DNA from 2 places in the Streptomyces sp. a15 genome. Region 1 is predicted to be linked to the other one. Evidence: riboswitches for the same ligand, from Rfam matches in the RefSeq annotation. Region 1 holds a riboswitch; the other holds the start of a gene.
What was found. Region 1 has a riboswitch for cyclic di-AMP ahead of AC5P09_RS37785 (C40 family peptidase). Riboswitches for the same ligand answer to the same signal wherever they lie in the genome.

Region 1 (5,332 bases):
CGACGTGATGGCTCAGTTCATGTACCTGGAGTACCAGGACCCGGACCGGGACATCTCGCTGTACATCAACTCGCCCGGGGCTCGTTCAGCGCGATGTCCGCGATCTACGACACGATGCAGTACGTCCGTTGTGACGTGGAGACGACGTGTCTGGGGCAGGCCGGTTCGTCCGCCGCGGTGCTGCTGGCGGCGGGCACGCCGGGCAAGCGGAACCTGCTGCCGGGTGCGCGCGTGGTGATCCACCAGCCCGCCGTGTACGAGCCGGTGCAGGGGCAGGCGAGCGATCTGGCCATCCAGGCCGACGAGTTGCTCCGCGTGCGCTCCCGCCTGGAGGAACTGCTCGTCAAGCACACCCGCCGCAGCCCGGAGCAGGTGAACGCCGACATCGAGCGCGAGAAGATCCTGGACGCGCCGGGAGCGCTGGAGTACGGCCTCGCGGACCGGATCATCCCGAGCCGTAAGGCGACGATCGCCCCGCCCACCGGGAGGTGAGCGGCCGGTGCTCCCACCCGAACTGCCGCCCCTGCCCGCCCTGACACGCGCCGAGGGCGAACTGATCGACCGTTACCTCGACGTGGTCGACCTGCTCGGCCGGATCAACCCCGCCCGCCACGGCGACACGTACCGCGGGCTGCGGGCCGCGCAGGCACTGGTCACCAAGGCGGCCGAGCTGCGGGACGCGCTGGCGCTGATGCACCGTCGGGGCGAGACCGAGGTGCACGCCGACACGCTTGCGCGTGCGCTGCGGGTGCTGGACGGGGAGCGCCGCGCAGCTCGCGTCACACTGCCGCCGCTCTCCGACAGTTGACGCACCCACAGCCGGTCCGGGCCTTCCGTCCTCCTGACGGAGCGTCCGGACCGGCGCCGAAACGGACCAAATGGCGTACCGCCTTTTGGAGTAGTCGCACGTCCATTTACGGGCCCGTCACGGTTGCGCAACACGCATGACCTCAGGGCGGAATGAGTCGTTCCGGTGCTGGTCCGGGCGTCCGCGGATCCCTGGACACCCCTTCGAACACTGGGGTGTCCACCCGAACGGGTGAGTGGTGAGTAACAACACAAACCATCGGTTCCGTTGGGATTTTCGGACATCCGTGAGCCAAGATCCCTGTCTGACGACAAGACCCCGCCGCAGCGGCGGGGCGATCCGGGCGGACGCCGAGTCCTGCCGCTGCCCGGATGACAGGTCGACAGAAGTGGATCGGCAGGAGTGGAGGACCCAAGCACGACGGGTCGCCGGAACGGTCACGCCATGACCGCGCCGAGCTGCCCTTGGGGTGAAGCCGCAGCAGCGGCCGGGCAACTTCGCCAGCCCGAATCCGACAGGTCATCCTTCACAGGCGGCTGACGAAGGGTTGCGCATGACTGCGCTCAATCGTGTCCCGTCGCTCATGGTCCGAGCCGGTACGGCCTCGGCCCTCACCATCGCCGCGATGGGCGGCTCCGTCGTGGTCCCGGGTGTCGCGTCCGATGCCGCGGCCGCCACGCCGGCGACGAAGGCACTTCAGATCGCCGCGTCCAAGAAGGGTTCCCCGTACAAGTACGGTGCCACCGGACCACGTCGCTTCGACTGCTCCGGGCTCACGCTGTACTCGTTCAAGAAGGCGGGCAAGAAGCTCCCCCGCACGGCGGCCCAGCAGTACAACAAGACGCGCCACATCTCCTCCGGGAGCCGCAAGGCCGGAGACCTGGTGTTCTTCCACTCGGGGTCGAACGTGTACCACGTCGGCATCTATGCCGGGAAGGGGAAGATCTGGCACGCCCCGAAGACCGGGGACGTCGTGCGACTGCAGAAGATCTGGACGAAGAGCGTCTGGTACGGCCGGGTCAAGTGACCCACCCTCGGGGGGCGGCGGCGACCTGACCCGCCGTCGCCCCCTCCGGGGCTCTCAAGGGCTCCTCAGGGGCGCCAAGGGCGCTCCGGGACTCTCAGGACGCGTGACACGGGCTGAGATGGTTACTCGTCCGTCCATGGCCGACCACAGTCCCTGCACGGCACGCAACGAGACCCCGCTGGAGCGCGCCGACCGCAACTTCGGCGAACTGCTCCAGGAACTGCGCGTCACGCAGACCGGGGTGCAGATCCTCTTCGCCTTCCTCCTGACGCTGGCCTTCACGCCGCGCTTCCCGTCGCTCGACACGGTCCAGCGCACCACGTACGTCATCACGCTCCTGCTGGCGGTCCTCGCGGCGGCACTGTTCACCGCGCCCGCCGCCCTGCACCGCTCGCTCTTCCAGAAGGGCGCCAAGCCCCGCATAGTCCAGGTCTCCTCGCGGCTCGCCACCCTCGGCATGGGGGTGCTGGTGCTCGCGTTCACCGGGTCGGTGCTGCTCGTGGTGGACGTGACGACCGGCCGGGCCGGCGGGCTGGCCGCGGGCGGGGCGACCCTGTTCGTGTGTCTGTGCCTGTGGTGGCTGCTGCCGCGTCTGGTGAGCCGGGCCGTACGGGCGGACACGCACCGGACGGCCGTCAGGCCGCCCACACCGGTGCGAGGAGGAGTGCCGCACCGAGAACTGCCGGCGCGACGCCGATGACCCCCTGGCGCCGGCAGCGCCCGCATCCCGGGTACCGCCCGCCGGTGTGAGGGTTACGGCTCCTGCTGGCCGGCCGCCGGTACCGGTTCGGCCGGTACGGTCCACGGCACTTCGATCGAGACGGTCTTGCCGCCCTCGCGGGTGGGCCGGACTCTCAGCTTGCCGCCGCACTCGGCGGTCAGCCAGCGGATGATCACCATGCCGCGGCCGTTGTCCTGCTGGACGGCGGCCGGCAGCCGTTTCGGGAAGCGCGGGTGGCTGTCCGTGACACCGATGCGCAGGTGTTCGTCACGGTCGAGCACGATGTCCACCGTGAAGGTGGGTGACTGCCCGAAGGTGTGCTGTACGGCGTTGGTGGCGAGTTCGGAGACGATGAGGCGGATGGTGTCGGCCACTTCCGTCTCTGCGGGCAGACCCCACTCAGCCAGGGTGGTGAGCACGTAGGAGCGGGCCGCGGAGACCGAAGCGGGATCGCTCGGCAGAGTGACGGATGATTCCAGGTGGTCTGCCATGACGACGTCGTCCCTTTCCCGCGGGACCGCAGTCCGACGCGAAGGCGGAGGTTCGAGTACGGTCCCGGACTGGTGCTTCGTCGCCAGAGTGCCATCACCGAGGCGGTCAGGGGTGGCGATCCACCAAGATATGCATATATCTGTCGCTCGTAGCGGTGAACTCTGCCACGGCAGAGCGTATTTGGGTGCCTCGGTTGGAGTAAGGAGTAGCCCCATGCAGCACGGTCCCGCGGTGCGCCGCCGGAAGCTGGGCGCCGAACTGCGTGCGCTGCGCACCGGTGCGGAGCTCACGAGTGGTGAGGCGGCCCGGCTCGTGGGGTGGCACCAGTCCAAGGTGAGCCGGATCGAGACCGGCGCGAGCGGTGTGAAACCGGCCGATGTTCGGTTACTCCTCGACGCCTACGGGGTGCACGACTCCCAACTACGGGAGTTACTCCTGATGTTGGCGGGATCCGACGAGGGCGGCGGCCGCCACCACTGGTGGCACGCGTACCGCGGGGTGCTGCCGCCGACCTACCGGGACTTCATCAGCCTGGAGTCGCAGGCGAGCGCGATGCGCACCCTGGAGATCTCGGTGGTGCCCGGGCTCCTGCAGACCCCCGAGTACGCCCGGGCGGTGACGAAGGCGGCGGTGGACGGGCTGGACGAGGAAAAGCTGGACGCCCTGGTCGAGGTGCGCCTGGCCCGGCAGGACGTGCTGCGTTCGCATCCGCCGCTGGCGCTGAGTGCCGTCCTGGACGAGGCCGTGCTGCGGCGGGAAGTGGGCGGCCCCGACATCATGGCGCGGCAGCTGGCACGGCTGGTGGAAGCGGCGCGGCTGCCCCAAGTGCGGTTGCAGGTACTGCCGTTCGCGGCCGGCGCGCACATCGGCGTCACCGGCCCTTTCGTTATTTTCTCATTTTCGCGCACATCTGATCTGGATGTGGTTGTTCTCGACCACTTGACGAGTAGCCTCTATCTCGAGCGGAAAGAAGACCTCCAGGCCTACACCGAGGCCTTCAACGCCCTTCAGTTCCACGCCCTTTCGCCCGAGGACTCGTTGGACTACATCGCCGCTATAGGTGACGGCGCGTAAGGAGGCACCATGTCTGCCCTGCCTCGGCACGTACTTTCCGGTACTGATCTGCCCGGCCTGCGGTGGCTGCGCAGCAGTTACAGCACGGGAGCGAACAACTGCGTCGAGACTGCCCGGCTCGTGGCCGGGCACTCGGCGGGACTGCTCGCCGTGCGCGACTCGAAGAACCCGGCCGGACCCGCGCTGCTCTTCTCCCCCGAGAGCTGGGCGGGTTTCACGGCCGCGGTGCACCACATCTGACCCGTTCAGTCATCTGGCGACGCACGGCCGTGGCACGCCGACTCATGGTCGCGTCTCGCCGATCACCCGTACAGCGCGTTCGATCTGCCCGTCCAAGAGGTCCGCGCGGGCGGTGAGCCTCAGCCGGGAGATGCCGTCGGGCACGGAAGGAGGACGGAAGCAGCCCACGGCCAGCCCCTGCGCACGACAGTCGGCCGCCCAGCGCACGGCCCCCTCCGGGGACGGTGCGCGCACGGAGACGACCGCGGCGTCCGGACGTACCGCCTCCAGACCCGCGGCGCTCAGGCGTGCGTGCAGCTCGGCGGCGACCGCGCGGGCCCGCGCCGCCCGCTCCGGCTCGCGGCGCAGCAGGCGCACGGCCGCCAGGGCCGCACCCGCCGCCGCGGGGGCGAGGCCGGTGTCGAAGATGAACGTCCGGGCCGCGTTGACCAGGTGGTCGATCACCCGGGCGGGGCCGAGGACGGCACCGCCCTGACTGCCGAGCGACTTGGACAGCGTGACCGTCACGACGACGTCGTCGGCGCCCGCGAGGCCCGCCGCCTGCGGGGCGCCGCGGCCGCCGTCGCCGAGGACGCCGAGGCCGTGGGCGTCGTCGACCACCAGCCCCGCGCCGCGTTCCCGGCACGCTTCGGCGAGCCCGGCCAGCGGGGCCGCGTCGCCGTCGACGGAGAAGACCGTGTCGGAGACGACGACGGCGGGTCCTTCGTGGGTCAGGAGCGCCTTGCGTACGGCGTCCGGGTCGGCGTGCGCGACGACCTGCGTGCTCCCGCGGGCCAGTCGGCAGCCGTCGATGAGCGAGGCGTGGTTGCCCGCGTCGGAGACGATCAGCGAGCCGTGCGGCGCCAGCGCGGTGACCGCGGCGAGGTTGGCCGCGTAGCCCGAGGAGAAGACGAGCGCCGCCTCGAAGCCGCAGAAGTCGGCCAGCTCGCGTTCCAGTTCCTGATGGAGCTCCGTGGTGCCGGTGACGAGC
Region 2 (5,332 bases), on a different contig from region 1:
CCCGGGGGTCTGATTAGGCTCCGGCCTCATGGACGTACTCATCCATCTCTTCGTCGGCCTGCACATCATCGGCATCGCCTCGCTGCTCGGCGGCTTCCTCACCCAGATGAAGGCGATGGGCCAGGGCACCGCCCGCTTCGTCCCGGCGATGCTGCACGGCGCGCTGACGATGCTGGTCACGGGCGTCATCCTGGTCGGCCTCAACCAGGCCGACGACCAGTCCGTCAACAACATCAAGATCGGCGTGAAGCTGGCCCTGCTGATCGTGATCCTGGGGCTCGTCTACGTCCAGCGGGACGAGGAGACGGTGGACAAGCGGCTGTTCGGGCTGGTCGGCGCGCTGACCACGGCGAACATCTTCATCGCGGTGCTGTGGACCTGAGGGACCCGTCGCCGGCCCGGGCCGAGGTCACCGCGCCCACGGCGACGGTCTGAGTAGTTCCGCTCATGACAACCCGCGCTCCGAGCGGGGAAACTCTGCCCATGCCCTTCAGGCGATCAGCAGCCATGGCCGCAGCCGCTTCCCTCACGGCGATCACCATGACCGCGTGCGGCAGCCAAAAGGGCGGGGCAGCCGATGAGGCCGGCTCCGCGCAGTCGGGCAGCCCGACGCCTTCCTACCCGCCCCCGCCGAAGTGCGCGCAGCCGACCGAGACACCCACGGCGCTGCCTTCCTCACCCGTTCCGAGCACGTCGAGCACGTCGAGCACGTCGAGCCCGGACGGAGGCCGACCGGACGGGCCCGTCGACGCGCCCCCCAACTACGCCGACAACCACGCCTACCGCATGCGGGCGTCCCTGAGCGCGGAGCAGCAGGCCAGTGGGCAGGCGTCGGCCGAGCTCATCCTCACGGAGCTGGCGAAGGTCCGGGAGGAAGGCGGCTCCGGGGAGTTCGGCCGCTTCAGTGACCAGCGCGTGGCGGCGGCACTGCGGCGTGTCGGCTGCGGCGAGGAGCATGGCGTCTTCGTCGGGAACGGGTACTACGCCGTCTACACGGGCGTCGTGTGCGTGTCCGGGCGGGTGACGAAGGACGAGCTGACCAGCGAGGTGCACGGCGTCTACGCCGAGCCCCAGCCGGGAGCGGGGCCCTGTGTCGAGAACCAGGGAGGTCACTGACCAGGGCCCGCGCCCGCGTCCGGGCGGCGTCCTGTCAGGCCGGCCGCACCACGCTGTGGATCGACGACTCGCCGTCGTAGAAAATGGACTCCTCGCGGACGTACGCGCCCGGCTTCGGGGCGTGGATCATCATGCCGTTGCCGATGTAGAGGCCGACGTGGCTGATGTCGTCGTAGAAGAAGACCAGGTCACCGGGCTGGGCGGCGGAGACGGAGACCGTGGTGCCGGCCTTGACCTGGTCGTAGGTGACGCGCGGGATGTCGACGCCGGCGGCCTTCCAGGCGGCCTGGGTGAGGCCGGAGCAGTCGTAGGACTCGGGGCCGGTGGCGCCCCAGACGTACGGCTTGCCGATCTGGGCGCGGACGAAGGCGAGCGCCTTCTCGGCCTTGGTGGCGTACGAGGCGTCCGTGGCGGTGGACGAGTCGGTGGAGGAGGAAGAGCTCGACGAGCCGCTGCTCGCCTCCTGTTGAGCCGCCGCCTCCTCCCGGGCCTTCTGCTCCGCCGCCTGCTGCCGCGCCAGCTCGGCCGCCTTGGCCGCGGCCTCCTGCTGCTTCTTCCGCTCGATCGCCGCGAGCCGGGCCTTCTCCTCGGCGGTCAGCTGCGACAGCAGCGCGCGGGCGTCGGCGAGCTTAGTCTGCACCGTGGCCTTGGCGGTCTTGAGCTCGCCCTGTGACTTGGTGAGCGTCTGAAGGCTCTCGGTGGCCTCCTGGCGCTTCTTCATCGTCGCGGACTGCTCGGTGACGTAGTCGTCGACCGCGCCCTTCTGGCGGTTGGTCAGCCGGCCCATCAGCTGGGTCTGGTCGAAGTAGTCCTGCGGGGAGTCCGCGAGCAGGAAGGTCGCCGTGTCGGGGGCGGAGGCGCCGGTCCGGTACTGGGCGGCGGCGAAGGAACCGAGTTCCTCCCGCGCCTCGTTGAGGCTCTGGGTGCGCTGGGCGACGTCGTCGAGGAGGGTGTCCACGCGCTTGCGCTGCTTCGCGGTCTTCTCCTGGGCCGCGTTGTACTTGTCGGTCGCCGACTCCGCCTGCCGGTACAGGTCGTCGACCTTCTTCTCGACCTCTTCGAGGCTCGGTTTGTCGTCGGCCGACGGGGCGGCGTTGGCCGTCTGGGACAGCAGTGCCACGGAGGTGAGGGCGGCCGTGGCGAGGGCGGGGGTCCATATGCCTGCTACGCGCGTGCCCGAAGGGCGCGACTTGCGGTGCGACGCCAAGGGAGGCGACTCCTTCCACGTTCCGCCTACCGAGTTAGCTGTCGGGTTCGGGCGGGTGGTTAGGAAGGTTTGCCCTACGGCCTTTCCCTGGAAGGGAGTTCGGGCCGATTCACCCCAAGGTCGGTGGGTCCCCGGCTCCGGGCGCGCGGCGGCGCGTCGGACTCGGCGGAGGCCGTGCGGCCCGGCGACGTTCGCCGGTGGGTGTCGTACGGCCTGTCTGGCACGGTAGCCAACTGGTGTGGCCCCTGTGAAGGTTGATGTTCGATATGCCCGATACATTTTCGTGACCTTGGGTCAGGGCATGGCTCGCCGTGGTCGATCCGGAGGGATCTGCCACGACTTGTGCGTATTTTCTCCGGAGTGATGACGTCCGCCCGCTTCGGGGCGCTAGCTTCCACCCAGCCGCGGTCCGGTGCCGTGGCTGGGGAAGAGGGGCACGGCCATGACGAAACGCAGGACACTCGTCGCCACGGGACTCGCGACAGGAGTCGCACTCGCCGCCACCGCGGGCGTCGCGCCCGCCAGTGCGGGCCAGGGAGGCCAGGCGGGCGGCAAACCGGTCGTCCGGGTGATCGCGACCGGCCTCGACAACCCGCGCCAGCTCTCCTACGACCACGGCCGGCTGTACGTCGCCGAGGCCGGCCGGGGCGGCAAGAAGTGCATCGGGGAGGGACCCGAGGGCGAGACGTGCGTCGGCCTCACCTCCGCGCTCACCAAGGTCTACTGGGACGGGGGCGCGTGGAAGCACCACAGGGTGGTGAAGGGGCTGCCCTCGGGCGCCGCCCCGGACGGCGGCTTCGCGACCGGCCTCGACGGTGTCTCCGCCCTGCACGGCAAGGTCTGGGGCGTCGAGACGTACGCCCCGCCGGAGGCCGGAGTCCCGACGGCCCCGCCCTGGAACACCCTCGGCAAGCTGCTGCACCTCGAGCACGGCAAGGCGAGGATCGCCGCGGACATCTCGGCCGTCGAGTTCCGGCACAACCCGCACAAGGCGTCGCTGGAGTCCAACCCGTACGCCGTCCTCGCCCTCCCCGACGGCCGCAAGATCGTCGCGGACGCGGCCGGAAACGACCTGGTCGTCGTCTCGCCCGGCGGCAGGGTCCGCCCCTTCACGGTCTTCCCGGACCACGACGGCAACGAGTCCGTCCCCACCTCCCTCGCCCTCGGCCCCGACGGCACGCTCTACGTCGGCGAGCTGAACGGCGAGGCCGCCAAGCCCACCGCGCGGGTGTGGAAGGTCGACCCCCGGACCGGCAGGATCCTCGGTTGGAAGTCCGGCTTCGGCTCCATCGGCGGCCTGGCCTTCAACGACAAGGGCGACCTGTACGTCAGCCAGCTCTTCGCCGGCCGGGTGACGAAGGTCTCGCACGGCAAACGTACGAGCGTGAAGGTGCCGTTCCCGGCGGGCGTGGCCGTCGACCCGTACGACGGCAAGGTCTATGTCTCGGCCTGGTCGATCGCGGACCGCGACGGCACGATGCTGGAGGGCAGGAAGACACCGGGCGGCCAGCTCTGGAAGATCCTCGGCTTCTGAGCCCTTCCGGAGTCCTTCCGAGAACCCTTCGTACGGGGCGAAGTTCTTGGGGTGGCGGCGGGCTGTCAGTGGGGCGTCCTAGACTCGGAGAGCGATGAGCAGCCTCTTTGATGACAGCTTCCTGGCGAACCTCCAGGGCCCCCGGGCCCACGAGGAAGAACCCCCGCCGCCCGACGACGATCACGCACCGGAGCCCGTTCCGGACGATCTGTTCGGCGGGAAGTTCGACGTGCCGCCGGACCGGGACGCGTACTACCGCGACGGCGCCCCGCGCCCGGCGGTGGACCCGGCCGCGCTCCTGGACGGGCTGAACGAGAACCAGCGCGCCGCGGTCGTGCACCACGGCACCCCGCTGCTCATCGTGGCCGGCGCCGGCTCCGGCAAGACCCGCGTGCTCACCCACCGCATCGCCCACCTGCTCGGCGAGCGGAACGTGCATCCGGGCCAGATCCTCGCGATCACCTTCACCAACAAGGCCGCGGGCGAGATGAAGGAGCGCGTCGAGCACCTCGTCGGACCGCGCGCGAACGCGATGTGGGTGATGACCTTCCACAGCGCGTGCGTGCGCATCCTGCGGCGCGAGAGCAAGAAGCTCGGCTTCACCTCGTCCTTCTCGATCTACGACGCCGCCGACTCCAAGCGCCTGATGGCCCTGGTCTGCCGCGACCTGGACCTCGACCCCAAGCGCTTCCCGCCGAAGTCCTTCAGCGCGAAGATCAGCAACCTGAAGAACGAGCTGATCGACGAGGAGGACTTCGCCGCCCAGGCCACCGACGGCTTCGAGAAGACCCTCGCCCAGGCCTACGCCATGTACCAGTCACGACTGCGCGAGGCGAACGCCCTCGACTTCGACGACCTGATCATGACGACGGTCAACCTGCTGCGCGCCTTCCCGGACGTGGCCGAGCACTACCGCCGCCGCTTCCGGCACGTCCTCGTCGACGAGTACCAGGACACCAACCACGCCCAGTACGCACTGGTCCGGGAACTCGTCGGCACCTCCGAGCACCCGGTGGACGTCCCGCCCAGCGAGGACGACCTCCAGCCCGCCGAACTGTGCGTGGTGGGCGACGCCGACCAGTCGATCTACGCCTTCCGCGGCGCGACCATCCGCAACATCCTCCAGTTCGAGGAGGACTACCCGGACGCGACGACGATCCTCCTGGAGCAGAACTACCGCTCCACCCAGACGATCCTCACCGTCGCCAACGCCGTCATCGAGCGCAACGAGTCCCGCCGCCCCAAGAACCTGTGGACCAACGCGGGCGCGGGCGCGCGCATCACCGGCTATGTCGCCGACACCGAGCACGACGAGGCACAGTTCGTCGCCGACGAGATAGACCGCCTCACGGACGCGGGCGACGCGAAAGCGGGAGACGTCGCCGTCTTCTACCGCACGAACGCCCAGTCCCGTGTCTTCGAAGAGATCTTCATCCGTGTCGGCCTGCCCTACAAGGTCGTCGGCGGCGTCCGCT

Region 2: linked by a shared signal. The riboswitch ahead of AC5P09_RS02600 (C40 family peptidase) and the one ahead of AC5P09_RS37785 (C40 family peptidase) in region 1 are both predicted to bind cyclic di-AMP.

The regions. Positions count from the first base shown of each region.
Region 1 is NZ_JBWLKM010000060.1:3,705-9,036, reverse strand. Features, by position in the region: partial or broken gene AC5P09_RS37795 (ATP-dependent Clp protease proteolytic subunit) at 1-492, shown strand, start outside; gene AC5P09_RS37790 (hypothetical protein) at 500-808, shown strand; cyclic di-AMP (ydaO/yuaA leader) riboswitch at 1,179-1,358, shown strand; gene AC5P09_RS37785 (C40 family peptidase) at 1,362-1,835, shown strand; gene AC5P09_RS37780 (DUF6328 family protein) at 1,972-2,535, shown strand; gene AC5P09_RS37775 (ATP-binding protein) at 2,589-3,047, opposite strand; gene AC5P09_RS37770 (helix-turn-helix domain-containing protein) at 3,262-4,122, shown strand; gene AC5P09_RS37765 (DUF397 domain-containing protein) at 4,132-4,362, shown strand; gene AC5P09_RS37760 (8-amino-7-oxononanoate synthase) at 4,405-5,332, opposite strand, start outside.
Region 2 is NZ_JBWLKM010000001.1:561,152-566,483, reverse strand. Features, by position in the region: gene AC5P09_RS02610 (hypothetical protein) at 29-382, shown strand; gene AC5P09_RS02605 (hypothetical protein) at 508-1,116, shown strand; gene AC5P09_RS02600 (C40 family peptidase) at 1,151-2,323, opposite strand; cyclic di-AMP (ydaO/yuaA leader) riboswitch at 2,332-2,501, opposite strand; gene AC5P09_RS02595 (ScyD/ScyE family protein) at 2,766-3,857, shown strand; gene pcrA (DNA helicase PcrA) at 3,952-5,332, shown strand, end outside.